One region of the Rhizobium sp. TRM95796 genome, then DNA from elsewhere that is predicted to be linked to it. Evidence: predicted binding sites of a transcription regulator. Region 1 holds the regulator's gene; the other holds the start of a gene.
What was found. The regulator PhoB, encoded in region 1, activates phosphate uptake and scavenging genes when phosphate is short. The targets are predictions, from matches to a motif close to TGTCATNNANCTGTCAT.

Region 1 (9,783 bases):
CCGCCTATAAGTCGCTGCAGACCACCGCAGCCTGGGCAATGGCGGCCATCGTGGCGGCAGTGGCGGTGGCGGGGGCGGCCCTCGGGCTGCGCGCAATCGAGCCGCGCTTTCGCGCACGTCATTCATTCGAGCGCGCCGTCACCATTTTCATGCTGTTTTCGTCCCTCGTCGCCATCGTGACGACGGCGGGGATCGTCGCATCGCTCATTTTCGAAGCCGGTCACTTCTTCGCCAAGGTTCCCGTAACCGAGTTTCTGTTCGGCTTGCGCTGGGAGCCGCAGATCGCCATGCGCGCCGACCAGGTGGCGGGCCAGGGCGCCTTCGGCGTCATCCCGGTGATATTTGGCACGATCCTGATTTCTCTCATCGCCATGATTGTCGCCGTGCCTATCGGCATCCTCTCGGCGATCTATCTCACTGAATATTCGCCCCGCAGCTTCCGCGCAGTGGTGAAGCCGCTGCTTGAGATCCTCGCGGGCGTGCCGACTGTCGTCTACGGCTTCTTCGCGGTTCTCACCGTTGCGCCGGCCATCCGCAACTTCGGCCTGTTCCTTGGTCTTGATGCGTCGCCCAACAGTTCGCTGGCCGCTGGCCTGGTGATGGGGATCATGATCATTCCATTGATTTCTTCGCTCGCCGACGACGCGCTTGCCGCTGTCCCCCGCGCCATGCGCGACGGATCGCTGGCCCTCGGTTCGACCAAGAGCGAGACGATCAAGAAGGTCCTGATTCCCGCCGCCCTGCCAGGGATCGTAGGCGGCGTGTTGCTGGCTTTGAGCCGCGCCATCGGTGAAACCATGATCGTTGTCATGGCCGCCGGCTTGATTGCCAAGATCACGCTCAATCCCTTCGACTCCGTGACCACAGTGACGGTTCAGATCGTCACCCTGCTGACCGGCGACGCCGAATTCGACAACCCGAAAACGCTGGCTGCCTTCGCGCTTGGCTTGGTGCTTTTCATCATTACGCTCATTCTCAACATTATCGCCCTGCAAACAGTCCGCAAATATCGGGAGAAGTACTGATGACCTCAGTCTCCGCAACCAATCCGACCACAGCCGTAGACTGGCAGTCGAAAAGCATGGCGGACCGGCGCAAATCGCGCTACGCGGCCGAGGCTCGGCTGAAGGGCTACGGGGTGGCGGCCATCGTTTTCGCCCTCGGCTTCCTGGTCTTTCTTATCGGCTCCATATCGCTGACCGGATATCGCGCTTTCACCCAGACCATGGTTGAGATCGAGATCGACCTCAGCGCCGCTGCGATCGACAAGAATGACCTCATGGGCGCCGACTGGAGAGGCGTTGTTCGCGACGCGCTCAAGGTCTATGGCGGCGATATTTCCCGCCGCGACCAGAAGGAATATTTCGGCCTGTTTACCGACCAGGCGCCCTATCTGGTGCGTGACGAAGTGATGGCCGATCCGGCCAAGCTTGTCGGCAAACATTCCTACAAGATCCCGATGTCGGATCCTGCCGACCAGCTCGCCAAGGGTCAGGTCGACCGTTCGATCCCGGAAGACCAGCGCCGCGTCACCGACAAGCAGATCGCCTATTTCGATGCGCTGGTGGCCAAGGGCGCGGTGTCGTCGCCCTTCAACTGGGGCCTGTTCTTCAACCCGGACAGCCGGTTTCCTGAACTCGCCGGGTTGTCCGGCGCGATCTCCGGATCCTTCTGGACGCTTCTGGTGACCCTGGCGATCTCTCTGCCGATCGGCATCGCCGCAGCCATCTATCTTGAAGAGTTCGCGCCGAAGAACCGCTGGACCGATCTGATCGAGGTTAACATCAACAATCTCGCCGCCGTTCCCTCGATCATCTTCGGTCTGCTCGGCCTGGCCGTCTTTCTCGGTTGGTTCGGTCTGCCGCGTTCCGCGCCGCTCGTCGGCGGTCTCGTTCTGTCGCTGATGACGCTTCCGACGCTGATCATCACAACGCGCAATTCGCTGAAGTCGGTTCCGTCCTCGATCCGCGAAGCGGCGCTTGGCATTGGCGCATCGAAGCATGAGGCAATCTTTCACCATATTCTTCCCCTCGCCATGCCTGCGGTCATGACGGGCACCATCATCTCCCTGGCGCGCGCGCTCGGCGAGACGGCGCCGCTGTTGTTGATCGGAATGAACGCATTCATCACATCGGAGCCGGGTGGTGTTATGGATGCTGCGACGGCTCTGCCCACCCAGATCTATATCTGGGCGGACAGCCCTGAACGGGGCTTCGTCGCGCGAACCTCCGCAGCAATCCTCGTGTTGCTCGGTTTCCTGATCGTCATGAACGGCATCGCCATTTACCTGAGACAGCGCTTCGAGCGCCGCTGGTAAGGAGAACTCACATGAACATGCTGACAGATATCGAAGTTGAAAAAGCGCTGGTAAAACCGATGAGCGATACACCTGAACTGAAGATGATCGGCAAGGATGTTTCCGTCTACTACGGCGAGAAGCGGGCCTTGTTCGACGTCAATCTCAACATCCGCAAGAACACGGTTACCGCGCTGATCGGGCCGTCGGGTTGCGGCAAGTCCACCTTCCTGCGCACGCTGAACCGCATGAACGACACGATCGACGGTTGCCGCGTGACCGGGGAGATCAAGCTCGACAATCAGGATATCTATGCGACGTCGATTGACGTGGTCGAACTGCGCGCCCGTGTCGGCATGGTGTTCCAGAAGCCGAACCCTTTCCCGAAATCGATCTACGAAAATGTCGCCTACGGCCCACGTATTCATGGCTTGGCCCGCACCAATCAGCAACTCGACGCAATCGTCGAACAGAGCCTGCAGCGCGCCGGCCTGTGGAACGAAGTCAAGGATCGTCTGCTCGAAGCCGGCACCGGCCTGTCCGGGGGACAGCAGCAGCGTCTCTGCATCGCCCGCGCCGTCGCCGTCAGCCCGGAAGTCATTCTGATGGACGAGCCCTGCTCGGCGCTCGATCCGATTGCGACCGCCAAGGTCGAGGAACTGATCCACGAACTGCGCGAGAATTTCACCATCGTCATCGTGACCCACTCGATGCAGCAGGCCGCCCGCGTGTCGCAGCGCACCGCCATGTTCCATCTCGGCTATCTGGTCGAGGAGAACGACACGGACAAGATCTTCACCAATCCGGATGACCAGCGCACCCAGGATTACATCATGGGCCGCTTCGGCTGATACTTGTGACGCCGGTCTCGCCGGCTGGAGGATACATTCATGGGCGCATCCCATATCTACTCCGTCTTCGACGAAGAGCTGAAATATCTCGCCCGCCGCATCGCGGAAATGGGCGGCATGGCCGAACAGATGGTCTCCGACGCCGTTCGCGCGCTCGTCAACGCCGATGCGGCGCTGGCGCAACGCGTCATCTCCCAGGACGTGGTGATGGACGAGGCCGAGCGCGAGATCGGCGAACGCGCCGTTCTGATGATCGCCAAGCGCCAGCCGGTCGCCGCCGACCTGCGTGAAATCATCGGCTCGCTCCGCATCGCCTCCGATCTCGAGCGCGTCGGCGATCTCGGCAAATCCAACGCCAAGCGTGTCATTGCGGTGCAAAACAGCGGCATTCCGCGCACGCTCGCCCGCGGCATCGAGCATCTATCCGAACTGGCGCTTACCCAACTTCAGGACGTGCTCGACGTCTACGCGACGCGCTCGGCCGAAAAAGCCGAGGCCATCCGCCTGCGCGACGAGGAAATCGACGCGATGTACACCTCGCTCTTCCGCGAGATGCTGACCTATATGATGGAAGATCCGCGCAACATCACGCCGTGCACGCATCTCTTGTTCTGCGCCAAGAATATCGAGCGCATCGGCGATCACGCGACCAATATCGCGGAATCGATCTTCTACATGACCACGGGCGCCCAGCCGGTCGGCGAACGTCCTAAGGACGACAACACCGCCACCGTCGTGCAGCAGCCCGCCGGATGACCTGAGACTTGAGCGCCCGGCGTCGAGCCGGGCGCCGCTCGCTTGCGAATGGAGTAAGAACGCATGCAGCCCCGTATCATGGTGGTCGAAGACGAAGAAGCGCTCGGCACCCTGCTCAGCTACAATCTCGAAGCCGAAGGCTATGACGTGGAGGTCATCGCCCGCGGCGACGAAGCCGACATCCGCCTCCAGGAGCGCGTGCCCGATCTTCTGCTGCTCGACTGGATGCTGCCCGGCGTGTCCGGCATCGAGCTGTGTCGCCGCCTGCGCATGCGGCCCGAAACCGAGCGTCTGCCGGTGATCATGCTGACCGCGCGCGGCGAGGAAAGCGAGCGCGTGCGGGGACTGTCGACCGGCGCCGACGACTATGTCGTCAAGCCCTTCTCCACGCCGGAGCTGATGGCCCGCGTCAAGGCCATGCTCCGCCGCGTGCGGCCCAACGCCATTTCCTCCGTGCTGAAATGCGGCGACGTCGAACTCGATCGCGAGACCTATCGCGTTCACCGCCGCTCGCGCGAAGTGCGGCTCGGGCCGACCGAATTCAAGCTTTTGGAATTCTTCATGTCTTCGCCGGGCCGGGTGTTTTCGCGCTCGCAACTGCTTGACGGCGTCTGGGGCCACGACATCTATGTCGACGAACGCACCGTCGACGTCCATGTCGGACGCCTGCGCAAGGCGCTGAACCTCACCAACATGCCGGATGTCATCCGCACCGTCCGCGGCGCGGGCTATGCGATGGAAGCCTGATCCATTCTGGCTCGAAGATCTGTCGAAGCGCCGGCGGCAACCGGCGCTTTTCTATTCGAGGGCTCGGGAAATCAGGATCCCGGCAGGACGCGGACGCCGTAGAGCTTGAGCTTGCGGCCCTTGCCCATGACGTCGCTGTTGATGACGATCTGCCCCGCCTCGGACGGGGCCATCTTGCCGTCGAACGTCACATGGATCAGTTCGTCGCTGCGCTCGTTGCCGACGGTGAAGCGATGACGGCCGCAACCGCCCATCGCGCCGAAGGCGCATTCGACATAGATCTGCGTCGGGACATCGCCATCGGCCTTGACGGTCAACGCGATCGTCGCGGTCTTGCCGGCGAGCGTCTGCAACAGCTCTTCGGGTGTCTCGACCGTCGCCTCGCCGTCTTTGCCGGGCGCGTTGGAGGCGATCGTCGCGCCTTCGCCGTCGCTGTCGCTGAAGGGCGTCACCAGCGCCTGGCCGCGCGGCGACACCGCATTCGGCTCCTTGCCGCTGTAGACGCTGACCCAATCGCCGGAGAAGCGGCGCAGCGGATCGAGCGGTTCGGATTGCGCCGCAGCCGGCGCGGCGGTCTGCAATTCCTTGGGCACGAGGTCGAAATTGCCTTCGCCTTTGAGTGCGACATCGATCATGCCGGTGGCGTAGACCCACCAGATCCCGAAGCCGACCGCCCCGAGAAAGCATGCATAGACGAACAGCGATACGAGGAAGGAGACGAAGCCGCGCCGTTTTCTGGGGGGCTTTTCGGCTCTGGACTTGCGCTTGGCGCCTTTGGTCTTTCGGATCTCACCCATAGGCGCAGCCGTCGGCGCGGCTGCGGGCGCGCGGCGATCGTCCGCCACGAGCCGCGCCAGAGCCTCGTCGTTGCGCGGAGTGATGTCGTCCAGCGATCCAGCGCCATTTCGCGCCCCGCCGGCCCGATCGCCGCGATCGAGTTCGATGCTAGGGGCTGTCCGCGCGTCGCCATGGGCGTCGTCGCGAACGGGTGCGGTCATGGAAAAATCCTCGTCCCGATCCGGCGCGGCGAGACGCGGTTCCGGCGCGACGGCCGGTTCGGGCTCCGGCTCGCGCTCGATCAGCACTTTTTCCAGCCGCGCCATGGACCGCAGCCTTTCGCGCTCTTCCTCCTCGATCGCCTGGATCGTGGCGTCGAGCCGCTGGCGCTGCCGGGCGATCACCTCCTCGTCCTCGACCTCCTGCTTGGCGAGGCCGGCGTCGAGCGCGTGCCGTGCGGATTGATAGATCCGGGCGCGGATCTCCGGGTCGGCGCGATCGGCGCGTTCGAGCGCGTTGCGGATAGCGTGTTCGAGACCGCTCACTGTCGTTTCAATCCCGTGCTCGTTTCAAAAACCGTGCATTTCGGTAAACATTCCCCGCCACACTTGCAAGCGCGCATGAGGGTGCGATCCCCGGCAAACACCGGCAATGCAGCCAAAAAAGGGCGACGCGGCCGTCCCGTAGAAAATTCAAGGTTGAACAATTCCGCCGGCTTTGTTTATCATGGCGGCGAAACTGGTCCATCCTGGGAGTGACTATGAGCCTGCCGTCCATTCTCACCGACAATCTCCGTTTGCCGGTCGTCGCCTCGCCATTGTTCATCATTTCCCATCCCGAGCTGGTGATCGCCCAATGCAAGGCGGGCGTCGTCGGTTCCTTTCCGGCGCTGAACGCCCGTCCCGCAAGCCAGCTCGACGAATGGCTGGCCGAAATCACCGAAACGCTCGCCGCCCATGACGCCGCCAATCCCACCAGCAAGGCCGCGCCCTTTGCGGTGAACCAGATCGTGCATACGACCAACAAGCGGCTGGAACACGACCTGACGATGTGCGTGAAATACAAGGTTCCGATCGTCATTTCCTCGCTGGGCGCGGTGCCCGAGGTCAACCAGGCGATCCATTCCTATGGCGGCGTGGTGCTGCATGACGTGATCAACAATCGCCACGCCAATTCCGCCATCCGCAAGGGCGCCGATGGGCTGATCGCGGTGGCGACCGGGGCGGGAGGGCATGCCGGCAAGCTGTCGCCCTTCGCGCTGGTCCAGGAAATCCGCGAATGGTTCGACGGGCCTCTGCTGTTGTCGGGCGCGATCGCCAATGGCGGCGCCATCCTCGCCGCCCAGGCCATGGGGGCCGACATGGCCTATATCGGCTCGCCCTTCATCGCCACCAACGAAGCGCGGGCGGTGGACGCCTATAAGCAGATGATCGTCGAAAGCTCCGCCGACGACATCGTCTATTCCAACTATTTCACCGGGATTCACGGCAACTATCTCAAGGGCTCAATCCGCGCCGTCGGGATGGACCCCGATCACCTGCCGGACGCCGAACCCTCCAAGATGGATTTCGAAAAGGCGACCGAAGGCCCCAAGGCCTGGAAGGAGATCTGGGGCTGCGGCCAGGGCATCGGCGCGGTCAAATCCGTCCTCCCCGTCGCCGACCTCGTCGATCGCTTCGAACGCGAATACAAGGCGGCCCGTGCGCGCCTCTGCGGCTGAGGCCGCCTTCGCTTTTTTCCGCGAAAACCGCCCGCCCGCGTCTTGCATTCCTGAAACTTTGATTGTATCAGCCCGTCATCGCCCGAACAGGCGATGACGGCGCTTCGCCGGGCCGCTTTAGCTCAGTCGGTAGAGCACATCATTCGTAATGATGGGGTCACGTGTTCGAGTCACGTAAGCGGCACCATTTTTCCTCTCTGCTGAGCAACAATAGAAACAGGAAGGTCGCAGAACCTGCCTCGTCACGCCTGCGCTCCCCAATCGCGCAAATTTGCACCCAATTTCTCAAGTTACCTTAATTTTATGCCGCTACAACCTCTTTACTGCGCTCTGCGCAGCGCGGTTGATGGGGAATGCGATGGTGGATCCGGTGCAGGGTGAGAACAAACGTATCGCGCCGAGATTACGCTCGCTGAAGGCGGGGCGGATCGTGTTTCATCATGGCGGATCGACGCTCGACTGCATGATCCGCAATCTTTCGGAGACCGGCGCAAAGCTTGCGATGGAGCAGGCGCTGCTGGCGCCCGATCAGTTCCAATTGCAGTTCCAGGACGGAGCGATGCGGCCCTGCACCGTGCGATGGCGCAAGCTCACCGAACTCGGCGTCAGTTTCGACGACGCCTGAGCCGATGGCGCGGCGCCTTGTCGTTAGACCGGCGTCACCGCATCGAGAAAACGGCTCAACCGGTCGCCTTCTCCGAGCGGCTCCGAGCCCATTTGCATCGCCACGGAAAAGGCGATGGCCGAGGAGATCTCGTTGTGCGAGGCGGCGCCGGCGCGGAGATTCATCACCAGTGTGGGGCAGAGGAAGAGCGCCAGTTTCAGCGTCTCGCGCCAGTCGTCCGGCAGCATGTTCCGGCTCTTTAGCAGCGCTAGAAGCGGCCGCCACAGCCGTTCGGCCTTGGTCTCCAGCAGCGCCTGCCGGACGGGGCTCAGGTCCCAATCGGTCTCGAGCGAGAGCACGCCGTCGCGATAGACGGCGCTCGCCGAGTAACGCTGCGCAGCCTCCCGTGGATCGTAGAGCCAGAAAGGGTGTGCGAAGATGTTGTGGAACGTCGCCTTGGCTTCGGCGAGCAGCGTCGGAACATGCTCGCCGGCAAACGCAGGGTCGAAGAAGGACAGGCCGGCGCCGCCCGTCTCGTGGCCTGAATACCACACATTGGCGTTGTGTGCGTCGCCATGGGCGACCACGCCGCCCGCGCCGGCGAGATGGATGGGGTTCAGCCTCTCCGCGGCGCGGGTGAACAGCGCGCCGAACGTGTCGCGATAGGCCAGGCCGTTGATGCTCACCCGTGCGGTCGAGAACCTCTCCCAGTCGAGGCTGACGCCGGGGAACCGGAAACTCTGGCCGATATAGAAATCGCGATAGCGCCCGCCGGGCGGCTGGCGCGTGGCGGGCTCGATCATTCGCTCGAAGAACAGCCGGTTGATCGGCTCGGCCCGGGCCTGATCGGCGGTGATCGGATGCAGGGTCTCGCGATAGACGGCCAGAAGACGGTCGTTCAACTCGGCTTCGGCCGCCACGGCCTCTGCTTCGGCTTCGGCGTCGGGTTGGAGATCCAAGCCGCGCAGCACGTCGGAAAAACGCGGATCGGAGCGCCGGGCATAGACAAGGATCTGCTCGCCCGGCAAAACCGACATCATCACCGGCTGATCGACCGGCAATCCGGCGCGGGCGAGAATGTCGGCGCGATAATATTCGCCCGTCATCGCCTCCTCGCCCTCTTCCTGATGGAATTTGAAGAAGTAAGCCTTGCCATCCGCCTCGAAGAAGCCGTTCAGCGAATTCAGGCTGTATTGGTCGTGATTGATGGCGAGATTTTTGGGCGAAATAGAGAACAGCTCGGACAGGAGCGTCGAGAGTTGAGCAAGGGCGCGGGGCTCGTCCGTGCGGGCCAGCGCGCGGATTTCGGCGGTGCGGCTCTTCGGCGTTTCAATCATGATCCGCTCCTTCGGGCATGTGTGGACAGCGACGGCTTAACGGATGGAGCCGGGCGTATAGCGGCTGCCGAGTGTATAGCGGCTGCTATAAGTGAAGCGGTTGACGGTGGCGACGGTCGAGCCGGTCCAGGTGCGGCGGTGTAGAAGCAGACACGGCGCCCCGGCCTCCAGCGCCAGCATGCGGGCTGTCTCCTCGTCGGCGGTGATGGCGGCGATCACCTGTTCGACTTCGGTGAGCGGCGTGCTCTTCTGCAGGAAGTCGTAGGTGGTCACGGCGGAGAAATCCTGCTTGTCGTAATCGGGCGCGAGATCGGAATTGACGAAACGCTCCTCGATCATGACAGGCATGTCGTTTTCATGATGCAGGATCACCGAATGGCCGACCGGCCTGCGGGTGGCGAAGTCGAAGGCGGCCAGCAGTTCCTGGCTCGGCTGCAGGCTTTCGAGCAGCAGGATATCGGCCCTGTAGCGCGCGCCGCGCGCGCGGATCTCGCTGGCGATATCGACGATCTCGATCAGCGTCGAATAGGGTTTCGGCGGGGCGACGAAGGTGCCGACCCCCTGGATGCGCACGAGATGGCCGTCACTCGTGAGTTCGCGCAGCGCCCGATGCACGGTCATGCGCGACACGCCGAGCATCGAGACCAGCTCGTGTTCGGAGGGAACGCGCTGATCCTTGCCCCAGGCGCCGCTGC
Region 2 (9,783 bases), on a different contig from region 1:
TCAATCGTTCACCATGGTTTTCGACGCGGTGTTTACGGGTCGCGGCTAACAATAGGGGAGAAGGAGCCGCGCATGCTGAACTGGAACACGATCACCGAACATGGCGACTATGCTGCGGAACGCTCGGCGTTGCTGACGTTGCTGGAGGGCGCGACGACCAAGCCGTATGTCGATATCGTCGGCGTGCCGACGATCGGCATCGGCTTCAGCCTGCGCGCCAATCTCGACAAGGTGCTGCTGGCGATGGTCGGGGAGGAACATTACAGCGAGACACTTCTGTCGAAGCTCGACGCCGTGGTGGACAAGACCCATTCTTACGGCTCCAGCGCCACACTGATCTCGGCGCTCGACAAGGTGATGGCGGCGTGGAGCAAGTCGGTCGACAGCGATGTTCCCAAGACATTCGCCTTCGCCAGCAGCGACCAGATCGCCGAAGCGCTCGACCTGATTTCCCCGACCTATGACAGCTATGTCGACAAGTGGTTGTCCGGCATTCCGGACTCCGATGAGCGCATGGCGCTGTTCTCGCTGGCTTACAACAATCCGGGCCTGCTGGGCTCCGGGTTGAAGGCCGCGATCGAGGAGGGGGATCGCGCCGAAGCCTGGTTCCAGATCCGCTACTATTCCAATGGCGGCGCGAGCGCCGGCCAAGGCATCGCCAACCGCCGCTATGTCGAAGCCGATCTCTTCGGACTCTATGACAAGGACGGCAAGGCGACATTCTCGGAAGCGGTTCAAACGGGCCAGATGCTGGCGGAATGGCATGAGAAAATTCTGAGTTACGAGGCGAATTACGATCCGGGCGAGGCGGCGAAGATCAAGGGCGTCGAAACGATCGGCGACATCACCGAAGAACTCGCGCCGGCCATCCGCACGGCGCTCAAGACTTTCGGCCTGTCGGCCAAGACGGAGGTCGAGGAACTGCTCGCCACCGACAAGGGCGTGACCACGGTCTATGGCGACGGAACGAGCGCCGACAGCGCCGCAAACGATGCCGACATGTTGATCGGCCGCGCGGGCGCCGACACGCTCTATGGCGGGACGGGAAACGACATTCTCGTCGGCCGCGCCGGCAGCGATCTTCTGTCTGGAGGAGCGGGAGACGATCTGTTCGTCTTCTCGACCGCAAAGGACAGCACCGCCAAGGCTTCTGATCTCATCGACGACTTCACCAAGGGCGAAGACCAGATCGCGCTGACCAAGGCGCTCGATGGCGACTACGATTTTCTCGCCCGCGGCGTCGGCTTTTCCGGCGAGGGCGCCGAAATCGGCTGGCGTTGGAAGGGCGGTGACACGCTGGTAACGGTGGACCGGGATGGTGACGGCGGGGCCGATCTAATCTTCAAGCTGGATGGGAAGATACGGCTGACCGACGCGGATTTCATGATGTGAGCAGTAAACACGTCGCCATTCCGCGATTTCCGACTTCTGGGCGGATAGTCGACTTTCCAACGCGGTGATGTCTATAAGGCTGGCGAAACAGGACGCCGCCGCTCAGCGACTACGTCAACGGAGAGCCCATGACCACCGCCCGCGACATCATCGACGCCCTCGAACTCGAGCCGCATCCGGAAGGCGGCTGGTATGTGCAGACCTTCAAGGACGGCGAGACGCGGGACGGCAGAGCGTGCTCCACCTGTATCTATTATTTGTTGGAGGCCGGGCAGCGTTCGCATTGGCACAAGGTCGATGCGGTGGAGGTCTGGCACTATTACGCGGGCGCGCCGCTGACCTTGCGCCTTTCCGCCGATGGCAAGACGGCGCGCGCCTCAACCCTCGGCCCCGACGTGCTGGCGGGACAACATCCGCAGGTCGTGGTGCGCAAGGACGAATGGCAGAGCGCCGAGAGCCAGGGCGACTGGACGCTGGTGGGCTGCACCGTCGCGCCCGGCTTCGACTTCGCGGGCTTCACCATGGCCGAGCCGGGCTGGGAGCCCGGCTGATCAGGCGAGATCCGGCTGCGGCGGGCGCGGGATGCGGCTATCGGGATCGATCCGCGCCGCATCTTCCTTTCCCTTGGCCCCGTCCTCGATCTCACGGTCCGACAACTCGCCGAAAGGCGCGATCGGGATCGCCTTTCCGGTCAATGGATCAATCTGCGGGGCGGCGTCTCGGGGAGATTGGGCGACAGGCTTGGGGTTCATCATAGCAGTCCTTTCTGTCTGATGCAGGCTGTTTTGAACCCAACGGCCCGTCACGCGCCTTGTTCCCCGGTGGATAACCTCGCGTTTGGGCAACTTAACGCCCCCGGCAGTGTTTCGGCTTCGGCCTCAGGCTTTTATGACAGTTTCATGACAATTCATGGAAAGTGACATGCTGGGCCTGTTTAGGAAATTGATGCCGCGGGAAGACCGCTTCTTCGATCTGTTCGAGCGCCACTCGAAGGTGGTGATGGCGGCGGCCGAGGAGTTGCGGGCGCTTCTCGCCGGCGAGGGCGATCTCGAGGCGCATTGCGACCGCATCGTCGCGCTCGAAAACGAGGCCGACGACATCACCCGCGAGGTGCTGCTCGCGGTGCGCAAGAGCTTCATCACCCCCTTTGATCGCGGCGACATCAAGGACCTGATCCAGTCGATGGACGACGCCGTCGACATGATGCAGAAGACGGTGAAGACCATCCGCCTGTTCGAGCAGAAGAGTTTCGAGCCGGGTATGAAGGAAATGGGTGTCACCATCGTCGAGGCGGCGCGGCTCTGCGCCGAAGCCATTCCGCTGCTCGATCGCCTGGGGCCGAACCACACGCGGCTGACGGCGATCGCCGAAGAGGTGATGCGGGTGGAGGGGCGCTCCGACGACCTGCACGACCAGGGCCTCAAGGACCTGTTCCGCAAGCATGGCCACAGCAATCCGATGGCCTATATGATCGGCAGCGAGATCTATAGCGAGCTCGAAAAGGTCGTCGACCGCTTCGAAGACGTCGCCAACGAGATCAGCGGCATCGTGATCGAGAATGTCTGATGGATGCGACCCTCGCTCTGCCGCTTCTGATCGCGCTGGTGGGAATCGCGCTGTTGTTCGATTTCCTCAACGGACTGCATGACGCGGCCAATTCCATCGCCACCATCGTCTCGACCCGCGTTCTCAGGCCGCAATATGCGGTGTTCTGGGCGGCCTTCTTCAATTTCATCGCCTTTCTGTTCTTCGGCCTGCATGTGGCCGAGACGCTGGGCAAGGGCATCATCGATCCTTCGATCGTCTCGCCGCTGGTGATCTTCTCGGCGCTGATGGGCGCGATCATCTGGAATGTCGTCACCTGGATCTTCGGCATTCCCTCAAGTTCTTCGCATGCGCTGGTCGGCGGTCTCGTCGGGGCGGGCCTCGCCAAGACCGGCGGCGATGCGCTGGTGCTGACGGGGCTGTTGAAGACGGTGGGGGCGATCTTCCTGTCGCCGGCGATCGGCTTCTTCCTGGCGCTTCTGCTGGTGCTTCTGGTGTCCTGGCTATTCGTGCGCCAGACGCCGTTTGCGGTCGACAAGACTTTCCGCTTCGCCCAATTCGTCTCGGCCTCGCTTTATTCGCTCGGCCACGGCGGCAATGACGCGCAGAAGACCATGGGCATCATCGCCGTGCTGCTCTATTCGCAGGGCTATCTCGGCGGGAATTTCCATGTGCCGTTCTGGGTGGTGATTTCCTGCCAGTCGGCCATGGCCTTGGGCACGCTGATGGGCGGCTGGAAGATCGTGCATACGATGGGCTCGAAGATCACCAGGCTCAATCCGATGCAGGGCTTCTGCGCCGAAACCGGCGGCGCGCTGACCCTGTTCGGCGCCACCTGGCTCGGCATTCCCGTCTCCACCACCCACACCATCACCGGCGCGATCGTCGGCGTCGGCGCCGCCCGCCGCGTCTCCGCCGTGCGCTGGGGTCTGGCCGGCAATATCGTCATCGCCTGGATCGTGACGCTGCCGGCGGCGGCGGCGATCTCCGCCGCCTTCTATTTCCTCGGCGGATTGTTCGGCTGATCGCGGCGGGCGGCTCAGGCCGCCCGCGCTTCAAGAAGCGCCATGTCGAGCATGAAGGAGCCGTCGGGCTCGATCTCGAAATAGGCTTTCACATCGGCGCTCGCGCTCTCCTGCACCGAGCGGATCGCGGCGACGAGCTCGGGCGGCGTCGCCATGCGGGCGATCCAGCTCGAAAACTCCATCTGCATCCGCCAGCGCTTGACGCCCGTCACCTCGAAGCCTGCCTGTTCCAGCATCACGGTCCATTCGGCCAGCGAATAATCGCGGACATGCGAGGTGTCGCGGAGCGTCTCTACAACCTGCAAATGGCTGTCATAGAGCGGATCGGCCGAGGCGACGACATCGACGAAGAGGGCCGTCGCGCCGGGCTTCAACACGCGCCGCGCTTCGCGCAGGCCGGCTTTGGCGTCGCGCCAGTGATGGGCGGTGAAGCGACAGCCGAGCATGTCGAAGGCGGCATTTTCAAACGGCAACTTTTCCGCCGGCGCCCGGACGGTGTCGATATTGGTCAGTCCGCGCGCCGCGGCGGTCTCAGTCACGGCTTTCAGCATGTCGGCGGAGAGATCGCAGGCGGTCACCCGGCCGGCATGTTCGGCCAGCCGATAGGCGACATGGCCGCCGCCGCAGCCGAGATCGATGGCGCGGGCAGGGCGGATCGCGGCGGCGACCTTAGCGATATAACCGAGATCGGCGCCCTGGGCGTGAACGCTGGAGGCGACATAGGCTTGGGCGCGGGGGCCGAACTGCCCCTCGACATGGGTCTGGTGGCTCTTTCGCATCGATTGTCTCCTGTCTTGACTCGGCGACTATGACAGGCATTTATTCTGTTACAAGATGAGGCTTTATCCTGGTATAAGATCTGCCATGACCAGCGACCACCAACGAAAACTGCTGGGCGATTTCGTCCGCGCCCATCGCGAACGGCTGACGCCCGACCCGCCCACGGGCCGGCGTCGCACGCCGGGCTTGCGGCGCGAGGAACTGGCGGCCCGCGCCCAGCTCTCCGCCACTTGGGTGACCTGGATCGAGCAGGGGCGCGATGCGCAGGCCTCGCCGCAGGCGCTCGCGCGTCTCGCCGAGGCGCTGCTGCTGACGCGGGCCGAACGCGCCTATCTTTTTGAGCTCGCCGGCCGCCGCGATCCCGATCATGCCCAGGCCGAGCCGAGCGAGCGGGCGCCGGACAGTCTGGCCGCAATGGTCGAGGCGCTGCCGCATCCGGCCTATGGCCTAGACCGGTTCTGGAACGCCATCGCCTGGAATATCGCGGCGGCCGATCTCTTCTCCGGCTGGCTCGGGGAGGGGCGCGACCGAAATCTGCTGCGCTACATCTTCCTCGACCCTTCGGCCCGGCGCTTCATCCTCGATTGGCCCGATCGCGCCGCCCGAGCGCTCGCCGAATTCCGCGCCGATTTCGGCGCCAGCTTCAACGATCCGCCGATGCTGGCGCTGGTGGAGCGTCTGGTCGCCGACAGCGCCGATTTCGCCGCGCTCTGGAAGGCGCAGACGGTGATGGATCGCGAAGGCGGCGATCGGGGATTTCTGCATCCGGAGCGCGGGATGGTGCGTTACCGGCAGTTCACGTTTCGGCCGGCGGACCGGCCGGACTGCAAGCTGGTGATGCTGGTGAGGGAAACCCGACTGTCCTGAGATGGTAATCGCCTGACAGTTGATCTGAAGTTTCGATGCGCGACCGCGAGAGTCGAGCGCTTCGAAACGGGTGTGGCCATGCCGCGCGAGAGCGGGTTTGATGGTGTCGCCAAACATCTCGAATCCGAGGACAACGAACATGGCCACGATGGACAAAATAGCACGTCGCAAGCTGTCTTTTCTCGATCTCGCGAGCGAACTTTCCAATTTTTCCCGCGCCTGCAAGGTGATGGGCTATTCCCGCCAGCAATTCAACCAGATCCGCCTCAACTTCCAGACCTATGGAGCCGAAGGAATGATCGACCGGCTGCCTGGAGCGAAGGGGCCACATCCGAACCGCGTGCCCGCCGAGATCGAAGAGGCGATGCTCGCGCACAGCCTCGATCATCCCTGCCACGGCGCGCTTCGGGTCGAGCAGGAACTCCGGCTCAAGGGTCTTGCCGTCTCTTCAGGCGGCGTGCGCGGCGTCTGGCTGCGCCATAACCTGCTCACGGAACACGAGCGGCTGTTGCGTCTGGAGAATGAGACGACTAAACCGCGCTTCAAGACTTGTAGCCGTAAAAGACTGACGGACGCTAACCACGGGCACTAAGATCTGCCGAGGGTCAGAGCAAGCGCTCAAAGTGTAAGATTCTCATTTTTTGACTCAAATAACTTAGCGACTGAGCAGGAACCGTTCAGTCCAACACTAAGGTCAGGATCTAGAATTTTCGAAAATTCAGATTGCACGAGATCGAGCAAAGTAGACCGGATATTATCAAATTCTTGATGCCCACCCTGCCTAAATGATCTCGACTGTGTGATCAAAATCCTGTTAATATAAAAGCACAAGTCAAAAAAATGAGGAAATGGTATTATGAGGAGAATTCTTTGCACAGCTGCTATTGCCCTTTCTCTTCTCATCCCATCTGCGCTCACCGCGCAGGAGCTTCCAGCCAACATAACAGCTATTTTGGATGCGATTAAATCCGCCTGCCTTGTGAGCGAGAAGCTGGACAAGGCGTACGCCCTTAAAGTTCGTGCAGCAATTGACGTCATTGAAAAGTCACTTGCAGCAGAAGTTGAGGCTTCAGAAAAATACTCGAAAGTGTACTCGCAAGTAAGTGAAATCGATGCCGCGGCAAACAACCAGTCGTTGGACAGCGCACGAAAATGCATAAAAGATACAGGTATATTTGCGATACTTAATGTTCCTCCATCAAAAATCAATATCGCCTTGGTAGACGGGACTAATCTCAGTTATCAATCTGACGCCGACATGACGGGTCGAAGTAATCTCGTAGTCCTTACTGAGCTATTGGCCGGAAAAATTGGAGACCCAGACCCGATTTTTCACCAAATTGGTGTAAGAGTAGACTGGTCGGATTGGGAGCAGATCGCAAACAAGCATCCTGATCTCGTGTTACTACATTGGTCTGCATTCGAGAAAAGTAAATCGGACGCTTCTGGAAAGCAGGTAAATTGTGAGCCGATGATCGACAATCGTTGCGGAAACAAAATAGTAAGAATGCTCAGCCTTATTGCTCGCCATAGCGGTAAACCTACGAAATTTATAATATACTCGAGATCAAAGTTTATGTGCGCGAAGCAATTTAAAGATGGTCTGATGGAAATTATGGCTCCATACGAACAAAAACTCTATGAAAATGTATTTCTTTTTAGAATTCCGAAGCAGAATGACGGGTTTGACGAAGCTGACACTACAGCTGCGCTCAGAGACATGGTTATGTGGATGTTTGACCGAGCATCGTTCAAAATGACACCTGCGAATTTAGCCGGAGGAGAACCTGTGGCTGAAGGGTGCTCCGTCATACCTGACTAGACCCAGCTCGACGGGCGTCGCTGCACAGAAACTGGTATTCTATCACTGTTTATAAGATCGACTCGCCCCAACGTTTTGTTGGGACGATACCAGCGTCATCGGCATGTCACATAACAAGCTGTTTCTTGAGTCGGAGGGTATTCACCCACTTGCGAAACTCGTCCCGAGATTCATTGGTGAGTGGTAGGCGAATATCGAACTCAGCGAGACGGCTATGGGCGAGAGCGTACCTCGTAAGCTCCACAACTTCGGCATTCAGTTCCTGCCTTAGACAATTCACGACATGAGGTCTCCTTTCCTCCCCGCGACACCCGTCCCCCATATCCCGACGCGCTCAGGCGCGCCTTGGCGGCAAGAGATTTTCCCTCAGTCGTGCAGTTTGGGTAGAATGTCGCATTCAGGCTTTAACGACGTCGCCTGACCCCGTAAAATCCCCGCCAACAACAATCGGGGTTGCATGCACATGGCAGAGTTTCCGCAAAAGGCAAAAGTCGTCATCATCGGGTTGGGCGGCATCGTGGGGGCCTCCATCGCCCACCATCTCATCGAGCGCGGCTGGGACGACATCGTCGGCATCGACAAGTCGGGCATCCCCACCGATATCGGCTCGACGGCGCATGCGTCGGATTTCTGCTACACCACCAGCCATGACTATCTGTCGGTCTGGACGACGCAGTATTCGATCGATTTCTATGAGAAGATGGGCCATTACGCCCGCATCGGCGGTCTCGAAGTCGCCCGCACCGGCGACGAGACCTGGATGGAAGAGATCAAGCGCAAGCTGTCCTCCGCCAAGGCCTTCGGCACCCGCGCCCATTATGTCAGCCCCGCCGAAATCAAGACGCTCTTCCCGCTGATCGAGGAAGATCAGGTGATGGGCGGCATGTTCGACCCCGACGCCGGCCTCGTGGTGCCGCGCTCGCAGACCGTCGCCGGCAAGCTGATCGACGCGGCCGAGAAGACCGGCAAGCTCTCGGTGTTCTCCAACACGCCGGCGAAATCGCTGATCGTCGAAAACGGCCGCATCAAAGGCGTCGTCACCCATCGCGGCACGATCATGGCCGATCACGTCATCGTCTGCGCCGGCCTCTGGGGCCGCTTGATCGCCGAAATGGTCGGCGAAGACCTGCCGGTGATGCCGGTCGACCATCCGCTGACCTTCTTCGGTCCCTATAACGAGTTCGAAGGCACCGGCAAGGAAATCGGCTATCCGCTGCTGCGCGACCAGGGCAACTCCGCCTATATGCGCGACACCGGCGATCCCAAGACCACCGAAGGCGGCCAGATCGAGTGGGGCTATTACGAGACCACCAATCCGCGCATGTGCCATCCGCGCGAGCTGCTCGAAAAGCACGAGGCGCGCCTGTCGCCCTCGCAGCGCGACCTGGAAATGGAGCAGATCATCGAGCCGCTCGAGCGCGCGATGGAGCTGACGCCGATCCTCGGCGAACTCGGCTATAATGAGAGTCACAGCTTCAACGGTCTCTTGCAGGTGTCGGCCGCCGGCGGCCCGTCTTGCGGCGAGAGCCAGAAGGTTCGCGGCCTGTGGTATTGCGTCGCGATCTGGGTCAAGGACGGCCCCGGCTACGGCAAGCTGATCGCCGACTGGCTGACCGACGGCCGCACCGAGATCGACCACAACTCGATCGACTACGCCCGTTTCTATCCGCACCAGCTGACGGAAGAGTTCATCGCCAACCGCTGCTTCGAAGCGGCCCAGAAGATCTATTTCCCGGCCGTGCATCCGCGCGAGCCCTACGCCACCAGCCGCAACGCCAAGCGCTCGCCGATGTATGAGCGCGAAGTCGAACTCGGCGGCCACTTCATGGAGCTCGGCGGCTGGGAGCGCGCCCATGGCTACAAGGCCAATGAGCATCTGCTCGAAAAATACGCCGACCGCGTGCCGGTGCGCGCCAACGAATGGGACAACCGCCATTTCTGGCGCGTCTCCAACGCCGAACATCTGGCGATGAGCGAGGATTGCGGCATCGTCAATCTCAGCCATTTCCACATGGTCGACATCGAAGGCCCTGATCATGTCGAGCTGATGGAATGGCTCTGCGCCGCGAAAATCGGCGGCGACGCCAATATCGGCAAGGGCGTCTACACCCACTTCCTCGATGACGAGGGCATGGTGCGGGCCGACTTCACCGTGTTCCGCATGGCCGACCGCTGCCGCCTGGTGAACGGCGCCGACGCTGGCCCGCGCGACTTCCACTATATGAAGCGGGTCGCGGAGGATCGCGGCCTCGACGTGACCATCACCGATGTCAGCGAGAAGTACATCACCATCGGCATCTGGGGCCCCAACGCCCGCGACACGCTGAAGAAGGTGGTCGCCGATCCTGCCGG

Region 2: the regulator PhoB is predicted to act here: its motif matches at 2,281-2,297, upstream of OCK01_RS02540 (DUF47 domain-containing protein).

The regions. Positions count from the first base shown of each region.
Region 1 is NZ_JAOXHE010000006.1:398,058-407,840, reverse strand. Features, by position in the region: gene pstC (phosphate ABC transporter permease subunit PstC) at 1-1,025, shown strand, start outside; gene pstA (phosphate ABC transporter permease PstA) at 1,025-2,317, shown strand; gene pstB (phosphate ABC transporter ATP-binding protein PstB) at 2,329-3,147, shown strand; gene phoU (phosphate signaling complex protein PhoU) at 3,187-3,903, shown strand; gene phoB (phosphate regulon transcriptional regulator PhoB) at 3,967-4,650, shown strand; gene OCK01_RS15995 (hypothetical protein) at 4,722-5,972, opposite strand; gene OCK01_RS15990 (NAD(P)H-dependent flavin oxidoreductase) at 6,188-7,147, shown strand; tRNA gene OCK01_RS15985 (tRNA-Thr) at 7,259-7,334, shown strand; gene OCK01_RS15980 (PilZ domain-containing protein) at 7,506-7,772, shown strand; gene OCK01_RS15975 (hypothetical protein) at 7,796-9,085, opposite strand; gene hutC (histidine utilization repressor) at 9,125-9,783, opposite strand, start outside.
Region 2 is NZ_JAOXHE010000001.1:517,027-526,809, reverse strand. Features, by position in the region: gene OCK01_RS02555 (M10 family metallopeptidase C-terminal domain-containing protein) at 73-1,392, shown strand; gene OCK01_RS02550 (cupin domain-containing protein) at 1,521-1,943, shown strand; gene OCK01_RS02545 (hypothetical protein) at 1,944-2,144, opposite strand; gene OCK01_RS02540 (DUF47 domain-containing protein) at 2,314-2,958, shown strand; gene OCK01_RS02535 (inorganic phosphate transporter) at 2,958-3,962, shown strand; gene OCK01_RS02530 (class I SAM-dependent methyltransferase) at 3,977-4,741, opposite strand; gene OCK01_RS02525 (helix-turn-helix transcriptional regulator) at 4,827-5,609, shown strand; partial or broken gene OCK01_RS02520 (helix-turn-helix domain-containing protein) at 5,749-6,129, shown strand; gene OCK01_RS02515 (hypothetical protein) at 6,466-7,431, shown strand; gene OCK01_RS02510 (GcvT family protein) at 7,895-9,783, shown strand, end outside.